Regions from separate parts of the Bacillus vallismortis genome, predicted to be linked through region 2. Evidence: predicted binding sites of a transcription regulator. Region 2 holds the regulator's gene; the other holds the start of a gene.
The links. Region 2 encodes LexA, which represses DNA repair genes until DNA is damaged. Its sites were predicted from a motif close to CGAACATATGTTCG; they were not measured.
Positions count from the first base shown of each region.

Region 1: a site for LexA is predicted at 4,701-4,714, ahead of BV11031_RS06120 (DNA polymerase IV). Genes of this name have one in related genera too.

Region 1 covers NZ_CP026362.1:1,123,282-1,131,270, forward strand. Annotated here, with positions in the region: gene dsdA (D-serine ammonia-lyase) at 1-1,092, shown strand, start outside; gene coaA (type I pantothenate kinase) at 1,164-2,123, shown strand; gene BV11031_RS06105 (VOC family protein) at 2,128-2,520, shown strand; gene BV11031_RS06110 (MDR family MFS transporter) at 2,694-3,926, opposite strand; gene BV11031_RS06115 (YqzH family protein) at 4,385-4,591, opposite strand; gene BV11031_RS06120 (DNA polymerase IV) at 4,760-5,998, shown strand; gene BV11031_RS06125 (YolD-like family protein) at 5,995-6,333, shown strand; gene BV11031_RS06130 (GNAT family N-acetyltransferase) at 6,478-6,948, shown strand; partial or broken gene BV11031_RS06135 (antibiotic biosynthesis monooxygenase family protein) at 6,961-7,303, shown strand; gene BV11031_RS06140 (bifunctional GNAT family N-acetyltransferase/GrpB family protein) at 7,296-7,989, shown strand, end outside.
Region 2 covers NZ_CP026362.1:1,518,031-1,526,019, reverse strand. Annotated here, with positions in the region: gene BV11031_RS08185 (DUF4166 domain-containing protein) at 1-476, shown strand, start outside; gene BV11031_RS08180 (YndJ family protein) at 470-2,110, shown strand; gene BV11031_RS08175 (hypothetical protein) at 2,204-2,518, shown strand; gene BV11031_RS08170 (poly-gamma-glutamate hydrolase family protein) at 2,749-3,507, shown strand; gene BV11031_RS08165 (YndM family protein) at 3,534-3,986, opposite strand; gene fosB (metallothiol transferase FosB) at 4,211-4,633, shown strand; gene BV11031_RS08155 (hypothetical protein) at 4,716-5,135, shown strand; gene lexA (transcriptional repressor LexA) at 5,520-6,137, opposite strand; gene yneA (cell division suppressor protein YneA) at 6,286-6,603, shown strand; gene BV11031_RS08135 (YneB family resolvase-like protein) at 6,622-7,275, shown strand; gene BV11031_RS08130 (DUF896 domain-containing protein) at 7,339-7,572, shown strand; gene tkt (transketolase) at 7,741-7,989, shown strand, end outside.

The DNA.
Region 1 (7,989 bases), 390 kb from region 2:
GACATGTTGCATATGAAGAAACATCTCGAAGCGGCATATCAGCAGCCATTTCCGGGAAGATGGCTTCTAAAGTGCGACCATGAGCTCCCGATTTCAGGATCAATTAAAGCGCGGGGCGGGATTTATGAAGTATTAAAACATGCTGAAATGCTGGCGCTTCAAGAAGGACTGCTTCGGGAAACCGATGATTACCGCATCTTACAGGAAGAGCGGTTCGCCGCGTTTTTCTCCCGATATTCGATTGCTGTCGGATCGACAGGAAACCTTGGATTAAGCATCGGCATCATCGGTGTCGCACTTGGGTTTCGCGTGACAGTCCATATGTCCGCCGATGCTAAGCAGTGGAAAAAGGATCTGCTTCGCCAAAAGGGTGTTACTGTCATAGAATATGAATCTGATTACAGTGAAGCGGTGAAAGAAGGGAGACGGCAGGCGGCGCAAGATCCATTTTGTTATTTTATTGATGATGAACATTCCCGTCAGCTGTTTTTAGGATATGCTGTTGCCGCCAGCCGATTAAAAACACAGCTTGACTGTATAAATGTACAACCAAGTCTGGAGACCCCGCTGTTTGTGTACCTGCCGTGCGGTGTCGGCGGAGGGCCGGGCGGTGTGGCACTTGGGCTTAAGCTTTTATATGGCGACCATGTTCATGTGTTTTTCGCTGAACCGACTCATTCACCTTGTATGTTGTTGGGGCTTTATTCCGGCCTTCACGAGAAGATTTCTGTTCAAGATATCGGCCTCGATAATCGGACGGCTGCTGACGGGCTTGCTGTAGGGAGGCCGTCAGGATTTGTCGGACAGCTGATTGAACCGCTGCTGAGCGGCTGTTATACCGTAGAGGACGATACGCTTTATGCCTTGCTTCATCTGCTAGCTGTATCTGAAAATAACGATTTAGAGCCCTCTGCTCTTGCCGGCATGTTCGGGCCCGTTCAGCTTTTTTCGACAGAAGAAGGAAGGCGTTATAGCCAGAAATATAACATGGAACATGCTGTCCATGTCGTCTGGGGAACGGGAGGAAGCATGGTTCCAAAAGAAGAGATGTCCGCGTATAATCGAATCGGTGCGGATTTGCTGAAAAAATAAGCAGACAGTGAAAGGGTTTTCCGTTACAATCTTTGTAAGGGTTTTAACCTACAGAGAGTCAGGTGTAAACAGTGAAAAATAAAGAGCTTAACTTACATACATTATATACACAGCACAATCGTGAGTCTTGGTCTGGTTTTGGGGGACATTTGTCGATTGCTGTATCAGAAGAAGAGGCAAAAGCTGTGGAAGGGCTGAATGATTATTTATCTGTTGAAGAAGTGGAAACGATTTATATCCCGCTTGTTCGCCTCCTTCATTTGCATGTTGAGTCTGCCGCTAAACGCAATCAGCATGTCAATGTTTTTTTGAAGCATCCTCATTCAGCCAAAATTCCGTTTATGATCGGCATTGCCGGCAGTGTGGCAGTCGGAAAAAGCACGACGGCGCGAATTTTGCAGAAGCTTCTTTCGCGTTTGCCGGGAAGCCCTAAAGTGAGCCTTATCACGACAGATGGTTTTTTATTTCCTACAGCCGAGCTGAAGAAGCGAAATATGCTGTCACGAAAAGGGTTTCCTGAGAGCTATGACGTAAAGGCGCTGCTCGAATTTTTGAATGACTTAAAATCAGGAAAAGACAGCGTAAAGGCTCCGGTGTATTCCCATCTCACCTATGACCGGGAAGAAGGCGTGTTCGAGGTTGTGGAACAGGCCGATATTGTGATTATTGAAGGGATTAATGTTCTTCAGTCGCCCACCTTGGAGGATGACCGGGAAGATCCGCGTATTTTTGTCTCCGATTTCTTTGATTTTTCGATTTATGTGGACGCGGACGAAAGCCGGATTTTCACATGGTATTTAGAACGTTTTCGTCTGCTTCGGGAAACTGCGTTTCAAAATCCCGATTCTTATTTTCATAAATTTAAAGACTTGTCTGATCAAGAGGCTGACGAGATGGCAGCCTCGATTTGGGAGAGTGTTAACCGGCCGAACTTATATGAAAATATCTTGCCGACTAAATTCAGGTCGGATCTCATTTTGCGTAAGGGAGACGGGCATAAGGTTGAAGAAGTGCTGGTAAGGCGGGTGTGATATCGTGCATCATATCGAACTGTATGTCTCTGATTTGGAAGCCTCTAGGCGATTTTGGGGATGGTTCCTAACCGAAATTGGCTATAAAGAGTATCAAAAATGGAGCTCAGGCATCAGCTGGAAGAAAGATCGTTTTTACCTTGTGATTGTGCAGGCGAAAGAGCCATTTCTAGAGCCGGAATACCACAGGTGCCGCGTCGGGCTGAACCATCTCGCATTTCATGCTGAATCCAAGCTGCAAGTCGACCTGATGACCGAAAAACTGGCGGCAAAAGGCTATCGTGTGTTGTACCGAGACCGGCATCCTTTTGCCGGAGGAGACGGGCATTATGCAGTTTATTGTGAGGATCCGGACAGGATTAAGGTAGAGCTCGTTGCCCCAAGCGGTCAATCATAGGGTGTTAAGCTTTTTCTCAATGCGGTCAAGCTGCGCTTTTCGGTTCTTCGCATACTTGAAGCTTATAACCTGCAAACATAATAAATACGAAAAGATGAACATCAAATGGCCTATATGCATGTTCATCACTTCATCGTTGCGGGAGAGATTGGTTTTCTCCCGCGTTTTTTTAGTTAAAGCGGCTTTTCCAGGCCGGAACGGTGTTTTGTGATTTCCGTTTTCATCTGCCGATAGGCGAACGCTAAAAATGGCAGGCCGAGCAGGGTAATGCCGCTCAAGACAGAAAAAATAAAAATCGGCCGTCCGGCGCCAAACAGATCTATACACAACCCTCCAATCCAGGGGCCAATAACGTTTCCGAGCTGTGAAAAACCGATTGCCCCGAAATAAGTGCCTTTTAATCCTGGTTTTGCAATCTGGTCTACAAACAAGTCCATCATAGAGAATAGAAGCACTTCACCAATTGTAAATGTGACCACAATCATCACTAGTGAGGAAACACCGTGTGATATGGTGAAAATGGCCATGCTGATACTCACCATCACATTACCGAGCATCAGGGAGCAAAGCGGCGAAAAACGCTTTGCAAAATGGACGATGGGAAATTGCGTCGCCAGCACAACGATTGCGTTTAACGTGAGCATCACCCCATACAGCTTCGTTCCATTGCTGATCAAGGGGTTCTGCGCCATATACCGCGGGAATGTGGAACTGAATTGTGAGTAGCCGAAGGTGCATAGCGTAATGCCAACCAAAGCAATTGTAAAAAGATGATCTTTTTGCGTCACCATAAACGCTTCCCGCACGCTCATATGCCGGGATTGGCCTAATGCTGACGAGGATGGATGTTTTTTAAATTGGACAGCAAGTATAAGGCCGTATAATCCGTAAATCACTGCGGGGACCAAAAAGGGTCCGGTCGATTGCGATGAGCCGAAATACAGGCCGAGCACCGGTCCGAAGACCACGCCGATATTAATAGCCGCATAGCGTAAATTAAAAACAAGCAATCTCGTTTTTTCTTCTGTCATATCAGACAGCAAAGCCTTTGAAGCGGGCTCGAACAGTGATTTGCAAAGACCGTTTAATGCGTTTACCACAAAAAACATCCAGAGATGAGATGCCGCCGCGAACCCTGCAAATACCAGCATCCAGCCGAAAATGGACACGAGCATCATGTTTTTTCTGCCGAATTTGTCCGAGATATATCCGCCGTAAAAGCTCGCAAGGATGCCCACTGATGAGCTTGCGGCGATAACAAGTCCGGCATAAGAAGCTGATGTGCCTTGGACGGCTGTTAAATAAATCGCTAAAAAAGGAATGCTCATCGATGTTGCCATTCGGCCGAAAATGGTTCCGATGATAATTGTCCAGCTGATGGGGTGGATATCTTTCCATTTCTTCATGAATCGTATTCTCTCCTGTATGTAAGATCATTTTCTATCATATATGAAAAAATTTCCTTATCCAATGGAACATTCAAAATATTTTCTTTTTCATATGAAAACATATCTTATCGCTGTCGGAGTGTACATCGTTGAAGTGGCGGCTGAAGCGTTGAGAAGGAACATGCCAATATATCCGATGCTTAGTTATGGTAGTGAAAGCACATTATGTAATGTAATTGATGCTGCAATACGTGAGCATTTCAAAGCTTAGGCAGGCTGTGGAACTAAACGGGTGTCTGGTTAATAGGAAAGGCGATGGCGTTGATGCAGGTGACACTGGATAGACCCTTTCTCCGTGATGGCAAAACGATTGTTTGTTATCACGGCGGTGTTTTCAAAGAAAAGCCGCATAGCGGCTGAAAGAGCGGATAGTCCAATTCGGGGCGCTGTGCACCTCTGTTTCTTTTCGCCCATGGTTAAGAGAACAGCCCTTGGTTTGTGACATAGTCATAAATGATATCTTCTATATGCGCATGCAGATCCTCATCGGGCTCTTCATTCTGTCTCTCTTCCAAGGCTGCTTTCAGGCTTTGTTTTTCATACGGGCTTAATGGATCTATGGCAACATTTCGGCCGTATTGGCGCAGTGCCTGTCCCATCATTTTCTCGACAAATTTCTCCATTATGACTCTCCTATCTTTATGCTTCGCTTTTATTCTACTAAATGTTTTTCTTCTCTCACACCCTTGGATCATATTTTCTGTCAGACAAGAATCATTTACCAGTATAAACCGAACGTACTTTCGCATATAATAGAAAAACGAACATAAGTTCTTTTTTTAGAGGTGTGTATGATGAAAGAAAAAGTGATTTTTCTCGTTGACATGCAATCGTTTTATGCATCTGTAGAGAAAGCGGAAAATCCACATTTGAAAAATAGGCCCGTCATTGTGTCGGGTGATCCCGAAAAAAGGGGAGGAGTCGTATTGGCTGCCTGCCCGCTGGCAAAACAAACGGGGGTCGCGAATGCATCGCGTTTGTGGGAGGCGCAGGAAAAGTGCCCTGAAGCTATTGTGCTCCGGCCCCGTATGCAGCGGTATATTGATGTATCACTCCAAATTACGGCGATTCTAGAGGAATATACAGACCTTGTGGAACCGTATTCCATTGATGAGCAATTCATGGACATTACAGGCAGCCAGAAGCTGTTTGGGGCGCCGGAGGAGATCGCGAAAAGCATTCAGGGCAGAATCATGCGGGAGATCGGCGTTTATGCGCGGGTCGGAATCGGCTCTAATAAAGCGCTGGCCAAAATCGCGTGCGACAATTTTGCCAAAAAGAATAAGAACGGTATTTTTACCTTAACGAAAGAAAATATGAAAACCGACATGTGGCCGCTTCCGGTGGGCAGCATGTTTGGCGTTGGGAGCCGAATGAAGCATCACTTAAACCGGATGGGCATCAGCACGATCGGCGGGCTCGCGTCTTTTCCGCTCGAACTTTTAAAAAAGAAATGGGGCATTAACGGCCACGTGCTGTGGATGACAGCGAACGGGATCGACTATTCTCCTGTGTCAACTTCATCTCTGGACGGGCAAAAGGCGATAGGCCATGGAATGACTCTCCCGAGAGACTACGAACACTTTGACAAAGAAATCAAGGTCGTGCTGCTGGAACTGAGTGAAGAAGTGTGCAGGCGAAGCCGAAACGCCGGGGCAATGGGGCAGACGGTGTCAGTAAGCTGCCGGGGTGCTGATTTTGATTGGCCGACGGGCTTCAACCGGCAAGTGAAGCTGGCGGAGCCGACAAATTCTACCCAGGATGTATATGAGGCCGTATGCCGGCTGTTTCTTACGTTTTGGGACGGGAAGCCTGTCCGCCGCCTCGGGGTCAATTTGTCTCAGCTCTCCTCTGATGACATATGGCAGCTCAATTTATTTCAGGATGATGCAAAGAAAATGAGCCTTGGCTATGTGATGGATGGCATTAAAAGCCGGTTCGGCGATACAGCCATCATCAGGGCGGCGTCACTGACAGCGGCAGGCCAGGCATTTGAACGCGCGGCTAAAATAGGAGGGCATTATAAATGAACGACCATTTAAAAAGAGGCAACATGCTGTGGGAAGGGAGCAGGATGTTTCTGCCGGAACATAAACAAAGCCTGCTTGAGAGAAAGCGCCATAAACAAAAGCTGCAAAAGCCGATCCTTGATTCTGATAAGCTGGAGGAAATGAATCAAACGCTTTGCGCCGCGATGGAGTTTGCTCAGAATGTCACTGTCAGCTGCTTCCAGGACGGTGAAATCGTCCGCCGCACCGGGAAAATCTGCCGGTATGAAGAGTTTGAAAAAACAGTATGGGTAAAAGCAGACGAGGATCAGATTTATAAGCTGAAACTTGATCAGGTGCTTGATATTGTGCTGTAAAGTTTCTCCCCCCTGCACTGGGGGGAGAAATATGTTGCAGAAAAGAAGGCATTTACAATTCCAGTCAGGCAAAATATAATTTTTATATTGCAGAAAAAAAGAGCTGACATTCGTTTTGCCAGACGGAGGGAGATCAAATCGTAAATGGATATTCGAACAATTACGTCTTCAGATTATGAAATGGTAACGTCTGTAATGAATGAATGGTGGGGCGGCCGGCAGCTGAAAGAAAAATTGCCGAGACTATTTTTTGAGCATTTTCAGGACACAAGCTTTATTACATCTGAACAGAACAGTATGACAGGATTTTTAATCGGGTTTCAATCGCAATCGGATCCTGAAACGGCATACATCCATTTCTCCGGTGTGCACCCTGATTTCAGAAAAATGCAAATAGGGAAACAATTATATGATGTCTTTATTGAAACGGTAAAACAAAGAGGCTGCACCCGGATCAAGTGCGTCACTTCACCGGTGAATAAGGTATCAATCGCGTATCACACAAAGTTGGGCTTTGACATTGAAAAGGGCACCAAAACGGTAAATGGCGTTTCAGTGTTTGCAAACTACGATGGCCCGGGCCAAGACAAGGTCCTGTTTGTCAAAAACATATGAGGGGGAAATAGGATGGATTTTTTATCAAAAACCCCTGAGCCTCCTTATTATGCTGTCGTTTTTTCGTCTGTCAAAAGCGAAAGTGACACAGAATATGCGGAAACAGCAGAGCGGATGGTATCGCTGGCGGCGGATCAGCCCGGATTTTTAGGCGTCGAAAGCGTTCGGGAAGCGAATGGAAGGGGCATAACGGTTTCCTATTGGGACAGTATGGACGCCATAAATCGCTGGAAGCATCACACTGAACATCAAGCGGCAAAAGAAAAAGGAAAGAGCGTTTGGTACGCGTCGTATGCAGTCCGCGTCGCAAAGGTTGAGAGGCAGCGGCTATTTTCAGGAGAACAGAAATGATTGAATTTCTTCAGCATAAGAAAGACAGCGCAGCGCGTGAGATTATTGCCGTACAGCAGCCCGCCTACATCAAAGAAGCGGAGCTAATCGGTTTTGGCGGTATTCCCGCCTTACAAGAGAAGGTCAAGGATATTCAAGCATCTCATGAACAGTTTGCGGGATATCGGAAAGACAGCAAACTGATCGGCGTCATTTCATATGAGAAAAACATGCATCATCTCACCATTTGCAGGCTGGTTGTGCATCCCGGCAGTTTCAGAAACGGGATTGGACGAGCACTTCTGCGATTTGTCATCGAGCAAAACGAAGACGCTGAGCTGATTGAAGTGGCAACAGCCGAGAACAATACACCGGCCGTGTCACTGTACACAAAGGCAGGGTTTCAAAAGATTGAAACGGTGAGAGCAGCGGAGGGTCTGGTGCTGTCGGTCTTTCATTTGTATCCGAAAAGAAAAGTTGAAGTGGTTCTCTACAATGAAAAATGGGCGGAACTTTTCAGTGAAGAAAAAGAACGGCTGAAGCTTGTGTTCGGACCTGAGATCATCGGTGTTCATCATATCGGAAGCACATCGATCCCGAACATGGCGGCAAAGCCAATCATTGATATTCTGATTGAAGTAAGATGTATTGAAGCTGTAAGCCAATATGATACACAAATGAAGGCTATCGGCTATACACCGAAAGGAGAAA
Region 2 (7,989 bases):
TGCTGTTAAAGCTGGGTGTTTTTTTCAGGTGCTTCTTTTCAGAAAGAGGCAAAGACATCCCTTTTACGATACAAAATAAAGCTAGTCTTCTGTATCGGGACACCATCGGAATAGAATGGAACCGTACATTTTTCTTTAAAGGCAAAAAACGTTTCTTTGACGCGATCATGGTATATGACGAAAAAGACGACAGAATACTCGATTTCTTCGGCAGTCCTCATCTTTTGCTCTCTGTTTTAGCGTTTGAGGCTGCTCTTGACGGCTCTCTGACAATTACATCGGGAAAGCAATGGCTGTTGTTATGCGGAAAACGAATACCGCTGCCAAAATGGCTGACGGGGACATCTGTTGTTTCCGAATCGTTTGATGAAAGCAAGAATTGCTTCACCATTCAAGTACATGTGCAAAATACAATTCTCGGCACTCTTTTCTTTTATAAAGGAACATTTCAGGAAGAAGCGAAGAAATCATGTTAAAACTAAATGGCATGATCAGTACGCTTTTATTTATAGGATTTCTTGCTGCGGAAGCACCCGATTTATCAGTGGCTGAGGCACTTGTATTGTTATCCATCCTATTTTTTGTGCCGGGGATTTTTCCTTTTGTGTTTCATCAATCGCCGCTTAAGGCTGTTCAATTTCTGGAATGTGGCTTCGTGCGATGCTATCCGGCAGCCGCTTTCTTTGCGGTGCTGGCTCTAGTGACAGACGTCGGGTGGTTCGCTCTGGTCTGGTGGATCTACACCGTTTTTTTGGCGTTGTACGCGCTCCTTCGGTTACGGGATACAAAGATACATAGAATCGAAGAGACATCAATTTTGTTCGGGCTTATCTATTTGGCGGGCGGAGGGTTTTGGTTTTTTGCTTATGCTGCACATTTGCAATTCATGCAATTTAGCCCTCTCATCATTTTGCTGACTGCAGTCCACTTCCACTATTCAGCTTTTCTGATCCCCATCTTTAACGGCTTGCTCGGGAGAATCACCAGAAAAAATCGGCTGTTGTACAGTTGGATGACATGGGTGATTTTGTTTTCACCCATTCTTATCGCGCTTGGGATTTCATATTCCAAAATACTTGATGTCATTGCAGTTGGCCTCTATATGGCGGCGCTTTATCTTCAAGCATATTTGGTGCTCACCACAGCTTTTCGCAATAAGATTGGGAAAATCCTTATTCGGCTTTCTTCTGCCGTTTTAATGGTGACAATCACATTCTCGATGATTTATTCACTTGGTGTATTTCGGCAGGAAGTGACACTGACCATCAATCAGATGATTTGGATTCACGGTTTTGTCAACGCATTTGCCGTGATATTGCCTGCACTAATCGGATGGAGAATAGAAGGCCCGAAGCCTTTTGATGCGGCCAGTGTAAAGACGTTCAGTCGTATCTACGGAAAAAGAAAGATTGGAAAAGACTTTTTAGCTCATATTCAAGCTGAAAATAACGTCCAATACAGAGGGCTTGTGGATGATATGAGAAGCCTTCGCTCAAAAGACTTTTCACCTGAAAAACTGGCGCCGTTCATTCTATCGTTTTATGAACAAACCGTTGAGTATGATGTGAAGGCAAAAGTGGCGTGGAGCACGTGGTTTCGGCCGCTTGCTGTTGTTTACGAGTGGATTAGCAAAAGAACCGGACAAATTCATTTGTCGACGAACCCTGACTGGTATAAAATGTACAGCAAGATAAAGGGTGTTCATTCGAAAAAAGACGGCAGAAAAAGAGTGCGGGCCTGGATCAGAACAAACGAAAAAAACGAAACCATTTTTACCGCTCTGTATTCTGTGTATCGCTCAAATGAAGAGGGATATATGAACATCTCTCTCCCGCTCCCATTCAGCAGCATGACAGGCATTTTAAAGCCTTATCATCATCAGGAAAAACTGGTTTTGACAAGCAAGCGGAGAAAAAACAGAGCTGGGGATGAGGGGATTTATCTGCAAACCAGAGCGGGGACATTTCCGCTTCCATTATCTGAGACCTTTCTGATAGAAGCTGCACATGACAACAGATTAACCGCTGTTCATCACATGTGGCTGTTTGGATTGAAATTTTTAACTGTCCATTACATCATTACATATATTCGCTCAAATGAAAGAACCTAACACCAGGAAGTGACTTCGTCTGACAGCTGTTTAACGATTCCATCAGTTACATTCCAATTCTGCGCCGCATCTGGACGGGAAAGGAAGGGATTAATGATGTTTTATATCAGTTTATTTCTGGTTCTTTGGCTGGCTGCTGGATTTGCAGTGGGAATGAAACAAGTGTATGTCGATCAGCTGTTCGATCAAGATGTGATCGAACAGCTGGAAAAAGAGAAGGGGAATCACAGACGCGCTGGCCGATTTATCAAACGCCGTTTTCTTTACATCGCAGCAGTAACTTTAAGCGGATTTATCGCTGTTTATTATGAAGTGAAAACAATCCCGCAAAGGCGAAAAATAAGAAAAATTGAAAAAAACATTATGAAATTGAATAAAGCAAAGAAACGAAGAAGCGATAGAAAATAAAAAATGCACAAGCCAAGAGCAGGTGCGTTTTTTTTGTGTTAGATATGGGAATTGGGAAACAAGCGGGGCCAATTCCTTTTCATAAATTCAGAAATGGGAAGAACAGCGCCCGGGCTAATGGTATATAATATTGTGAATTTAACAAAAATTTAACAAGGAGGACGAGAGAATTCGTGCGAAAGCCTCAAAGAAACCGACATCCTGTTGATTTGGACTTAGAGGCGGAGTAGATGAAACCGGCCAAAGTATCCCTGCTCCGCCGTTTGCTCCATTCCCTGAAGCATGTTGATTGTAACATAGTCAAACGTTTCCCATCAACTTTTAAAATTGTTAAATTATTGATTGTTTTTGTGATGTTCATTCCCATTTCTTCAATTTACGCTGAAGATGTCTATCAGAATTTTGAGGAATTAAAAAACAATGAAGAGCCTTCGGATTACCGTATTGTAACGAAAGAAGCCGGACACCCTGTCCTTGTGTTAGCCATTCATGGAGGAGGGATTGAAGGCGGGACAAGTGAAGTAGCCAGAGAGCTGAGCAAAGAGTATTCGATGTATGTATTTGAAGGCTTAAAATCGTCAGGAAATTTTGCACTGCATATTACGAGCACGCATTTTGATGAACCCAGAGCCTTGAGGATGACGAAAAACCACGAATATGTCATTTCATTGCACGGGTATGCAGAAGAAGATCAGCAGATTGAAGTTGGCGGTACAGATCGCGAAAGAGCTGCAGGTTTAGTTGAAGAACTGCAAAATGCAGGTTTTCCTGCTGTCTTGCTTAGTACGGACCACCCGCATGCAGGCGTTAGTCCGAATAACATTGCAAATAAATCAAAAACAGGGCTGAGTATCCAGATCGAAATGAGCACAGGTTTTAGAAGATCTTTGTTCGGCATTTTTTCTTTAAAAAGCAGATCTGTTACTCAAAATGAGAGATTTTATGATTTTACAGAAGTAATGTCCCGTTTTCTGAAAAGTAACTACTGAAAAATAGGAGGCGATAAGTCGGCCTCCTATTCCTCATGCTTCTCGTTTGTAACGTCAGGATACATCTCATCAGCGGCTTCTGTTTGATATTGTAGAGTGTTATCTCTGGCTGTCAGTTCATTTCGGAATGTTTCATCCAGCACATTCTTCAGTAAATACCGATGAAAAAAGTATTCAAAAACAGTCAGGCAGACAGCGGAAAGAAGAGCGGCTGCAAACGGTGAAAAATCATTTCTTGTTTGGGTTAAAGCAAAGACCCAAATCAAAACGAATGAAAGTCCAAAGTCAGCTAATGAAGCTGTAATATTGTTTGTTCTTGGAAGAACGAGCATGTCACCGGAAAGATATGAGACAAAACCTAAGAAAATCGCAATCAACATCACACTTAAAAACGATGCGTAGTAGACCCTGTCTAATATCACATATAAAAGGGCGAGAGTGAAAGCAATCTTTGAGGCTAGTGCAATGAGATGTTTCATTTGATCACCTACATTGTTATTTTTATGAAAAAACCTTTGCAGTAAATGAATGATAAACACATTAAGCAATTTAGTTGAACCCATTTAACAGTCATTATTTTAAACAATCCGATTTTGTTTACACTGGTATTTTTTTCTTGTTGCATGAAACTTTCTTGTTGCATGAAACTTTCTTGGTGCAAAAACGTACATATGGTTGATCAGCCTTAGAGGGGGATTTTATTGTGGAGATACAAGGAATCAATCATTTGTTATTTTCTGTTTCTCATTTGGACACATCGATCGATTTTTATTGCAAAGTGTTTGATGCCAAGCTGCTGGTCAAGGGAAGAACAACAGCATATTTTGATTTGAATGGCATCTGGCTTGCACTTAATGAAGAGCCTGACATTCCGAGAAATGACATCAAGGCATCTTATACACATATTGCTTTTACTATTCAAGATCGTGAATTTGAAGACATATTAGCAAAATTAAAAAGGCTTCATGTCAATATTCTGCCTGGCAGAGAACGAAATGAACGCGATCGAAAGTCTATTTATTTTACCGACCCTGACGGCCATAAATTTGAATTTCATACTGGAAGCCTTCAAGACAGACTTCAGTTTTATAAACAGGAAAAAACACATATGAAATTTTATGATTGAAGCGTCCTCGAGATTTCCCAAAGAACATATACATAAACGTGAGGAAAGAGTAAAATATGGTAAGGGAGGGGTTTGATTGAAAATGAAAATAGTGGTTTTAACGGCAGTTTTGGCGTGTTTTTTAGGCATTTGTACACATGCGTCAGCATTAGAGTTTGATCACAAAACCGACTTTACTTTAAATGACAACACTAAGTCGTTTGTTTTGGAAAACATAAGTGATGTTCCGGCTATCGAGTATTTTTTAGGCTATCAGTTTACGATCTTGGGAGCTAAAAGTTGTTCGATTGAGTTTAAACTTCAACGGATGGGGCTTACCGGGCAATATACCACGCTGAGCACGAAACAATTCAGAGGCAACTGGTTTGATTTTAGTGCTCAAGATAAGATTTCAATTGATCCATTTCATCGATACCGTATCTTTGCAGAAGAACATTCGGAAAACTGTACAAATGTTCGGGTAAAAGGGAGTTATGGTATTCAATATTTTCATTTTGATTGAAGCTCATGATCATAAGGTGAGCTGTTTTTTTACATTAAAAAGAACTAACTAAACTATGTGCTAAATTTTCATATTAATTTAATCGCCGCGCTCCCTCGATAATATCTGAGGCCATATCATTCCCCGACCTAAACATGAAACATTTTTAAGCAGATTACGTCTATATTTGATAGACAGCATTTTGATAAAAAGTTTCCTGAGGGAAAGAATATTTCTTGACTTCAACAATCAATTGATGGATAATTGTGGTGTAAACATGATGTTCTTTTTCCTCCTATTCAGGCTCGCACCTAAAATTCAGGGCGAGCCTGCTTTTTTTTATACAAGAAACCCCCTCTTCATCGAGGAAGAGAGGGTTATTTCATCATTTGATAGTTCAATAGATTAATGGACGGTTCTGAACACACCAATCACTTTCCCTAGAATGCTGACATTCTGTAGGATGATCGGTGCCATCGTTGGGTTTTCAGGCTGTAAGCGAATGTGAGTATCCTCTTTATAGAAACGTTTTACCGTAGCCTCATCATCTTCTGTCATCGCAACGACAATTTCCCCGTTGTTCGCTGTGTTTTGCTGTTTAACGATGACATAATCCCTATCGAGAATACCTGCATCAATCATACTGTCTCCCATAATCTCAAGCATAAACACATGCTCGTCTGGGGGAACCATACGGTCGGGAAGCGGAAAATATTCTTCAATATTTTCTACTGCTGTAATAGGAGATCCCGCCGTGACTTTCCCGATGACCGGTACATTAACGACCTGGCTTTGCGGAATGTCTACTTCTTCATCAAGAATTTCTATTGCTCTTGGTTTTGTCGGATCTCGTCTGATCAGCCCTTTTGTTTCCAAACGGGCCAAGTGGCCGTGGACAGTTGAGCTGGACGCAAGCCCGACAGCCTCTCCGATCTCTCTTACGGAAGGCGGATATCCTTTTGATTTAACCTCTGCTTTAATGAAACTGAGGATATCAAGTTGCCTTTTTGATAGCTTCGTCATTTTTCGCACCTCAAAACGTCGATTTTAAGAAGATTATAGCATGATTTTCCTGACAGTACAAACATAGGTTCGAAAAAACAATTGACAGAAACATTTGTTCGTATATACTGAAATTATAAAAAGCGAACAAACATTCCTGTTGGAGGTTATGATCATGGGTAAAGAATCTATTATTTTTGTCGGTCTGTTCACAGTGATTTTGAGCGCGGTTATCCTTTTGCTGTCATATTCAAGCAACGGCCAGGAGCTTAATCAGTATGTTAAAATAGAAGTCCAGCAAGGCGATACACTTTGGTCTATAGCTGACCAGGTAACAGATAAAAAGAAAATGAACAAACAAGATTTTATTGAATGGGTAGCTGATAAAAATTATCTTCAGACGACTGATATCCAGCCGGGAGATGAATTGGTGATTCCGTTGAAAAAAAAGCATCAGGATGCATATGAATTGGCAACTGTAAGATAGAGAGGAAAGATAGAAAAAATGAAAGCACTCATTTATGCCCGCGTAAGCACAAATAAAGAACAGCAGGAGACGTCATTAAAGCGGCAGGAGGAGGAGCTTACGGCCATTGCGGCCGAGAACGGCATGGAAGTCGTCAAAGTGATTTCCGAAAAAGCAAGCGGATATGAAATGGATCGGGATGGTGTATTTGAGCTGCTTGATGAGATCAAGAATTCTGAAATTGATGTCATTTTGGTTCAGGATGAGACTAGGCTCGGACGGGGAAATGCAAAAATCGCACTGCTTCATTGCATCTATAGAGAAGGTGTGAAAGTCTATACAACCGCTCACAAAGGCGAACTGGAGTTATCGGAGGCTGATTCGATGGTGCTGGAGATCGTCAGCATTGTGGAAGAGTACCAGCGGAAAATTCACAACATGAAAATCAAGCGGGGCATGAAACGCGCAGTGAAAAACGGTTTTAAACCGCAAAAAAACCTGAAAAACCAACATGAAAACAGCGGAAAAGAAAGAATAGAGGTGCCCATCTCAGAGATTGTCCGCTTAAGGGCGAATAAACTGACGTTCGCAGAAATTGCGGCTACGCTCAGGGGGTTTGGCTATGATGTGTCTAAAGCGACAGTCCACCGGCGGTTTCAGGAATACATAGAGAATGACGATACAGCCGATTGAATCAGTTGTAAAACTCTTTTTGATCTAGTAGTATATAGGCAAAATGCAATAAAGGAGTTTAACATGATTTCAAACGAAAAAATTGCCAGAATTAATGAACTTGCTGCCAAAGCCAAAGCTGGCGTTATAACAGAAGAAGAAAAAGCCGAACAGCAAAAGCTCCGTCAAGAGTACCTGAAAGGTTTTCGCTCTTCTATGAAAAACACATTAAAAAGTGTGAAAATCATTGACCCAGAAGGCAATGATGTTACACCAGAAAAACTTAAAAAAGAAAAAAGAAATAATAAACTTCACTAATATAGGAGGAATACGGCAATAACGTATTCCTCTTTTGCATATACTATAAGCAAAACTTTTATGTTACAAATTTCAACAAGTTTCTCTCAATTTTAAGCTGAAACAGTTGAGAAAAAGTCGTCAGACATTTATGATGTAAGGGTACAACACATAAGGAAGGGGATTTTTATGGATACAATTGAAAAGAAATCGGTTGCTACCATTCGCACACTCTCAATAGACGCTATTGAAAAAGCAAATTCTGGTCACCCAGGGATGCCAATGGGGACAGCTCCAATGGCATACACACTATGGACAAAATTTTTGAACGTAAGTCCGTCAAACCCTGGCTGGTTTAACCGTGACCGTTTTGTTTTATCTGCCGGACATGGATCAGCACTTTTATACAGCATGCTTCATTTAAGCGGGTTTGATCTG